DNA from 3 places in the Virgibacillus halodenitrificans genome. Region 2 is predicted to be linked to each of the others. Evidence: a T-box and tRNA genes for the amino acid it is inferred to sense, from the RefSeq annotation. Region 2 holds a T-box; the other regions hold tRNA genes.
What was found. A T-box is a leader RNA that pairs with one kind of tRNA and senses whether it is charged. The one in region 2 lies ahead of thrS (threonine--tRNA ligase), so its partner is inferred to be a tRNA-Thr.
Positions count from the first base shown of each region.

Region 1: it encodes a tRNA-Thr, which carries the amino acid that the T-box ahead of thrS (threonine--tRNA ligase) is inferred to sense. The anticodon was not compared.
Region 3: it encodes a tRNA-Thr, which carries the amino acid that the T-box ahead of thrS (threonine--tRNA ligase) is inferred to sense. The anticodon was not compared.

Region 1 covers NZ_CP017962.1:105,402-107,655, reverse strand. Annotated here, with positions in the region: tRNA gene BME96_RS00555 (tRNA-Ala) at 133-208, opposite strand; tRNA gene BME96_RS00550 (tRNA-Pro) at 218-294, opposite strand; tRNA gene BME96_RS00545 (tRNA-Arg) at 300-376, opposite strand; tRNA gene BME96_RS00540 (tRNA-Leu) at 381-468, opposite strand; tRNA gene BME96_RS00535 (tRNA-Gly) at 476-550, opposite strand; tRNA gene BME96_RS00530 (tRNA-Leu) at 564-648, opposite strand; tRNA gene BME96_RS00525 (tRNA-Lys) at 652-727, opposite strand; tRNA gene BME96_RS00520 (tRNA-Thr) at 780-855, opposite strand; tRNA gene BME96_RS00515 (tRNA-Val) at 861-936, opposite strand; rRNA gene rrf (5S ribosomal RNA) at 972-1,087, opposite strand; rRNA gene BME96_RS00505 (23S ribosomal RNA) at 1,210-2,254, opposite strand, start outside.
Region 2 covers NZ_CP017962.1:1,485,107-1,487,360, reverse strand. Annotated here, with positions in the region: gene thrS (threonine--tRNA ligase) at 1-1,423, opposite strand, end outside; T-box leader at 1,474-1,695, opposite strand; gene ytxC (sporulation protein YtxC) at 1,753-2,254, opposite strand, start outside.
Region 3 covers NZ_CP017962.1:207,444-209,697, reverse strand. Annotated here, with positions in the region: gene BME96_RS01190 (hydroxymethylglutaryl-CoA reductase, degradative) at 1-212, opposite strand, end outside; tRNA gene BME96_RS01185 (tRNA-Lys) at 451-526, opposite strand; tRNA gene BME96_RS01180 (tRNA-Gln) at 887-961, opposite strand; tRNA gene BME96_RS01175 (tRNA-Tyr) at 974-1,058, opposite strand; tRNA gene BME96_RS01170 (tRNA-Thr) at 1,100-1,175, opposite strand; tRNA gene BME96_RS01165 (tRNA-Val) at 1,179-1,254, opposite strand; tRNA gene BME96_RS01160 (tRNA-Glu) at 1,261-1,335, opposite strand; gene fabI (enoyl-ACP reductase FabI) at 1,590-2,254, shown strand, end outside.

The DNA.
Region 1 (2,254 bases), 1.4 Mb from region 2:
CCAATCAATCTTATCTCATGTCTTAGCTGCAGAAGCGTTAACTTCTGGCTTTTTAAAAATTAACGAAAAACGTCATGTTTTTCTTGACATACTGGTTGTTTTGTTCAGTTTTCAAAGAACGAATGTAATAATTGGTGGAGCCTAGCGGGATCGAACCGCTGACCTCCTGCGTGCAAGGCAGGCGCTCTCCCAGCTGAGCTAAGGCCCCTTATTTAAATGGTCGGGAAGACAGGATTTGAACCTGCGACCCCATGGTCCCAAACCATGTGCTCTACCAAGCTGAGCTACTTCCCGTATAATGGCGCGCCCGAGAGGAGTCGAACCCCTAACCTCTTGATCCGTAGTCAAACGCTCTATCCAATTGAGCTACGGGCGCTAAATGGTGCCGAGGGCCGGACTCGAACCGGCACGGTAGAACCTACCGCAGGATTTTAAGTCCTGTGCGTCTGCCAATTCCGCCACCCCGGCTATGGCTTGGAGCGGAAGACGGGATTCGAACCCGCGACCCCCACCTTGGCAAGGTGGTGTTCTACCACTGAACTACTTCCGCATATACAATTAAATGGTGCGGGTGGAGGGAGTTGAACCCCCACGTCCGAAGACACTAGATCCTAAGTCTAGCGCGTCTGCCAATTCCGCCACACCCGCAAATGGTGAGCCATGAAGGATTCGAACCTTCGACCCTCTGATTAAAAGTCAGATGCTCTACCAACTGAGCTAATGGCTCGTACTAGATGTAATTATAACATCATATTAATTGTATATAGTATATAAGATAATGGTGCCGGCCAGAGGACTTGAACCCCCAACCTACTGATTACAAGTCAGTTGCTCTACCAATTGAGCTAGGCCGGCATAAATGGTGGAGGATGCAGGGCTCGAACCTGCGACCCCCTGCTTGTAAGGCAGGTGCTCTCCCAGCTGAGCTAATCCTCCAATACATTTTTCACTTCTTAAATAATAACATGTCCGCCTGGCGGCGTCCTACTCTTGCAGGGACAAAGTCCCAACTACCATCGGCGCTGGAGAGCTTAACTTCTGTGTTCGGCATGAGAACAGGTGTGACCTCTCCGCTATTGCTACCAGACCATCCTTAAAAACAAGGACAAGACATATTATATGCATTTTCGTGAAAAAATGCAAGGGTTTTTTTAAATTTATACCCTAAAAACTAAATAAGAGAAAAACAACGACGATCAAAGAAGAAAATTAGTTAAGTCCTCGATCTATTAGTATCCGTCAGCTCCACGTGTCACCACGCTTCCACCTCGGACCTATCAACCTCATCGTCTCTGAGGGATCTTACTCACTCGAAGTGATGGGAAGTCTCATCTTGAGGGGGGCTTCATGCTTAGATGCTTTCAGCACTTATCCTTGCCACACGTAGCTACCCAGCTATGCTCCTGGCGGAACAACTGGTACACCAGCGGTGTGTCCATCCCGGTCCTCTCGTACTAAGGACAGCTCCTCTCAAACTTCCAACGCCCACGACGGATAGGGACCGAACTGTCTCACGACGTTCTGAACCCAGCTCGCGTACCGCTTTAATGGGCGAACAGCCCAACCCTTGGGACCGACTACAGCCCCAGGATGCGATGAGCCGACATCGAGGTGCCAAACCTCCCCGTCGATGTGAACTCTTGGGGGAGATAAGCCTGTTATCCCCGGGGTAGCTTTTATCCGTTGAGCGATGGCCCTTCCATGCGGAACCACCGGATCACTAAGCCCGACTTTCGTCCCTGCTCGACTTGTAGGTCTCGCAGTCAAGCTCCCTTCTGCCTTTACACTCTACGAATGATTTCCAACCATTCTGAGGGAACCTTTGGGCGCCTCCGTTACCTTTTGGGAGGCGACCGCCCCAGTCAAACTGCCCGCCTGACACTGTCTCCGGACCGGATCACGGCCCTGGGTTAGAATGGTCGTACAGCCAGGGTGGTATCCCACGGATGCCTCCACCGAAGCTGGCGCTCCGGTTTCCAAGGCTCCCACCTATCCTGTACAAGCTGTACAAACATTCAATATCAGGCTACAGTAAAGCTCCACGGGGTCTTTCCGTCCTGTCGCGGGTAATGCGCATCTTCACGCATAGTATAATTTCACCGGGTCTCTCGTTGAGACAGTGCCCAAGTCGTTGCACCTTTCGTGCGGGTCGGAACTTACCCGACAAGGAATTTCGCTACCTTAGGACCGTTATAGTTACGGCCGCCGTTTACTGGGGCTTCGGTTCTGCGCTTCGCGTAAGCTAACGCTTCCC
Region 2 (2,254 bases):
GCACATCAAGCTTAGGACCATAGAATGCCGCTTCCCCTTCTGCTTCCACATACTCTAAATTTAACTCTTCCATTGTTTGTTTTAAAGTAGATTGTGTTTTTTCCCACATTTCATCATTGTCAATGTACTTCTCTTTATCTTCAGGATCTCGATAAGATAGGCGGAAATAGTAATCATTAATTCCGAAATCCTTATATACACGTTGAATCAGTTCGATTACGCGAACAAATTCATCTTTCAACTGATCTGGACGGGCAAAAATATGTGCATCATTTAGAGTCATAGCACGTACGCGTTGAAGACCTGCTAATGCTCCGCTCATCTCATAACGGTGCATTGTGCCTAATTCTGCAATCCTTACAGGCAATTGACGATAGCTCCATAATTGATTCTTAAATACCATCATATGATGTGGGCAATTCATTGGACGCAAAACTAATGTTTCATTATCCATTTCCATCGGTGGGAACATATCCTCCTGATAATGCTCCCAGTGCCCACTAGTCTCATATAACTCTTTGCTCCCTAAAACAGGAGTATATACATGGTCGTACCCTAGCTTTTCTTCAACGTCTACAATATACCGCTCAATTGTACGACGTATTGTAGCCCCTTTCGGCAACCAGAGCGGCAATCCTTGCCCTACTTTTTGCGAGACTGTGAAAATATCTAGCTCTTTACCAAGCTTTCGGTGGTCTCTTTCTTTTCTTTCTTCAAGAATTCTAAGATACTCATCCACTTGGCTCTGTTTCTCAAATGAAGTTCCATATATACGTTGGAGCTGTTGATTATTGCTATCACCACGCCAATAAGCCCCAGATATGCTAAGCAGTTTAAATGCTTTTATTTTATTTGTTGATGGCACATGAATGCCTCTGCACAGGTCAAAGAATTCTCCTTGTTTATAAATAGTCACTTGTTCATCTGCTGGAATAGCGTCTATTAGTTCAAGCTTCAAGTGATCATCTTTAAACATTTCTTTGGCTTCCTCTCGGGAAACCTCTACTCTAATGATATCAAGGCTTTCATCTGCAATACGTTTCATTTCCTTTTCAATTTTAGGAAGGTCCTCTGGAGTAATTGTATGCTCCATATCCATATCGTAATAAAATCCTTCTTCTATTACAGGCCCAACTCCGAAATTTACCTCTTTAAAAAGTCTTTTAATTGCATGTGCCATAAGATGTGCTGTTGAATGGCGCATTACTTCAATACCTTCTTGGTTTTTATAAGTTATAATTTCAATTTTGCCGCCTGTCTGTAATTCACGTTTTAAGTCAACAAGCTCACCATTTAGCTTAATAGCAACTGCTTGCTTTTTTAATCCTGAAGAAATTGACCCTGCTATCTCTTCCCCTGTTGTACCTTGGGGAAATTGTTTTTCTGCTCCATCTGGAAAAATAATTGAGATTTCTGCTGCCATTATATTCACTCCTTTTTCAATTAAAAAACGCCCATCCCTCTGCTATTCAGCAAAGGGACGAGCGTTGGTCACGTCGTGGTTCCACCCTAATTTCCGTAATATATACGGCTTTGGTATCTTTAACGCAGATAAGACGCTGCTATTTACTACATATTCGATAGCAGAGTTCAAAGGTGGTAATTAATTGTGTGTGATGCGGAAGCTCCCAGCCATTGGCTTCCTTCTCTGGTACATCCAGGAACAATTAATCTTGTCCTTTTCCATACTTTTAAGTAATAGATTTATAATGAGTATTATAGCCCTACAATGTTTTAAAATCAAGTCTTTATTCATTGTTTTTTAATTTTATAAAGAAATGGAAAGTTTCTATAAGGAAAAAGACTGGCTCTTTCTTGAAAAACATTTATTACTGTCAATGTTTTTGGATCATCAGGCTTATCTCCATAGATATTTACCTTTGCAGGTGCCATTGCGATCAGAGGAGCCAAATTCATTTCTTCTTCATCTAGACCTACCATGTACAACGGTTCCTTCTGCATGATGCTATGAAGTTCTATCGGTGACATACTCTTTCCGTCAGAATGATAAAATGTGAAAGAATCTCCTTGTAATACATGTATCTCTGTTATTATTGGATCTTTTTTAATAATATATTCACGAAGCATATTAACAAATTCCTGATGTTCTTCCTCACGCTTAAATTCATCAATAGCTAATCCAACATAGTAAACAAGTTTTTCTTTAAAGCTCTTTAAACCAAACTTAACTATAGAATCGAAATGTATTGTAGCGATATTTTTAAAATTTGCTATGAATAAAGACATTAATAAA
Region 3 (2,254 bases), 1.3 Mb from region 2:
CCATTTATTAAGAAATTCAATCCTAAACCTAATGGAAGAGGAAAAGTACCAATTGTATTTTCAATCATCTTGTCTGCTGTTTCAGCAGGTAGAGGCTCCTTAGAAAACAAGTTAGCTATTTCTTCCTCTGTAAAGGAATGCAACTTCTTTAATAAATCTCTACGTTCCTCAACCGTCATATTGTAAAAACCAGGAATCCTGGAAGTTTCCATACCTACTCATCCTTTTGTCCAGCATGCTATAAACACATACACATGGCGCATAAAATTTATTTAGCATCTAAATTATATTTAAAGTATAACACGAGATTGCTATCTATTCACAAAAAAATGACTGTATCTATTATGTAAAAATTTACTCTAAAATGCAAATAAACAAGGCTGTTCATTTTTTAAACGACCTTGTTTATCTTATTTGCTATATATGACGTATTTAACCTCATTTTTTAAGTGGTGAGCCATGAAGGATTCGAACCTTCGACCCTCTGATTAAAAGTCAGATGCTCTACCTACTGAGCTAATGGCTCATATTATTTTTGTGTTCTCTTGCTTAAGACTGCGTTCATCTTGTGGACCCCTGCTTCTTCCAGCTTTTTCAGTGATGTTAGGTACATCGGGGTTACTCGCAGCTTATTCGGTAGAAGGATTGCTCGTTGCTCTACCTACTGAGCTAATGGCTCATATTATTTTTGTGTTCTCTTGCTTAAGACTGCGTTCATCTTGTGGACCCCTGCTTCTTCCAGCTTTTTCAATGATGCCAGGTACATCGGGGTTACTCGCAGCTTATTCGGTAGAAGGATTGCTCGTTGCTCTACCTACTGAGTGTTTATACCTAGTTTTATGTATTACCCTGTTCTCAACAAAAATAATCCTATAAATAAAAAAAGTGGCTGGGCTACTAGGATTCGAACCTAGGATACACGGGATCAAAACCCGATGCCTTACCGCTTGGCTATAGCCCAACAATACAAAAATGGTGGAGGGGGGCAGATTCGAACTGCCGAACCCTGAGGGAGCGGATTTACAGTCCGCCGCGTTTAGCCACTTCGCTACCCCTCCATATTGTTAACTATTATATAAGAATTATACATAAAAATAAATGGTGCCGGCCAGAGGACTTGAACCCCCAACCTACTGATTACAAGTCAGTTGCTCTACCAATTGAGCTAGGCCGGCAGATGGTGGAGGATGCAGGGCTCGAACCTGCGACCCCCTGCTTGTAAGGCAGGTGCTCTCCCAGCTGAGCTAATCCTCCGTATATTGGTGACCCGTACGGGATTCGAACCCGTGTTACCGCCGTGAAAGGGCGGTGTCTTAACCGCTTGACCAACGGGCCAGTGCAATGTAAATAATTTAAAATAGAAGTGGCTTTGAAGATTTCTACTATGCTCTTCTCAAACCAACGAATTTTATTATACCCAGATATTTTATATTTGTAAAGGGTAAAATGAATTTTTTTTATAAAAATGTCGAAACACCGTTTAAACCCTGTCATAATAACCTGTACACAAATATATTTTTCTCAAAGGTTTCTTTCATAAAGGCTGTTAGTTATAATATACAAAAGAAACATATTATGGAGGTACATTTATGGCAAATTTATTAGAAGGTAAAAAGATTGTGGTTATGGGAGTTGCAAGTGAACGTAGTATTGCGTGGGGAATCACAAAATCATTACATAACGCAGGAGCAAACTTAATTTTCACCTATAGACAGGAACGATCCTATCAAAAATTAACTAAGTTACTTGAAAAATATGACATTCAGGCAGAATTAGTTGTATCATGTGATGTTGCTAGTGACGAAAGTGTACAACAAGCGTTTAAAGAAATCAAAGAAAAAATAGGAGTCATTCATGGAGTTATTCATTCTGTAGCCTTTGCTAAACGTGAAGAACTAAAAGGTGAATATGCTGACACCTCTCGTGACGGTTTCTTACTTGCACAGGAAATTAGTGCGTATTCTCTAGTATCAGTAACAAAAGCTGCTAAAGAATTGATGACTGAAGGCGGAAGTATTGTAACTCAAACATATTTAGGGGCGGAACGAGTAATCCAAAACTATAATGTAATGGGTGTTGCAAAAGCTTCTTTAGAGGCCAGCATGAGATATTTAGCAGAAGATATGGGTAAATACAATATACGTGTAAATGCCGTCTCAGCAGGTCCGATTCGTACGTTATCCGCAAAAGGTGTATCCGGATTTAATGAGAAGATGAGTATAATAGAAGAAAAAGCCCCTTTACGTAGAAATGT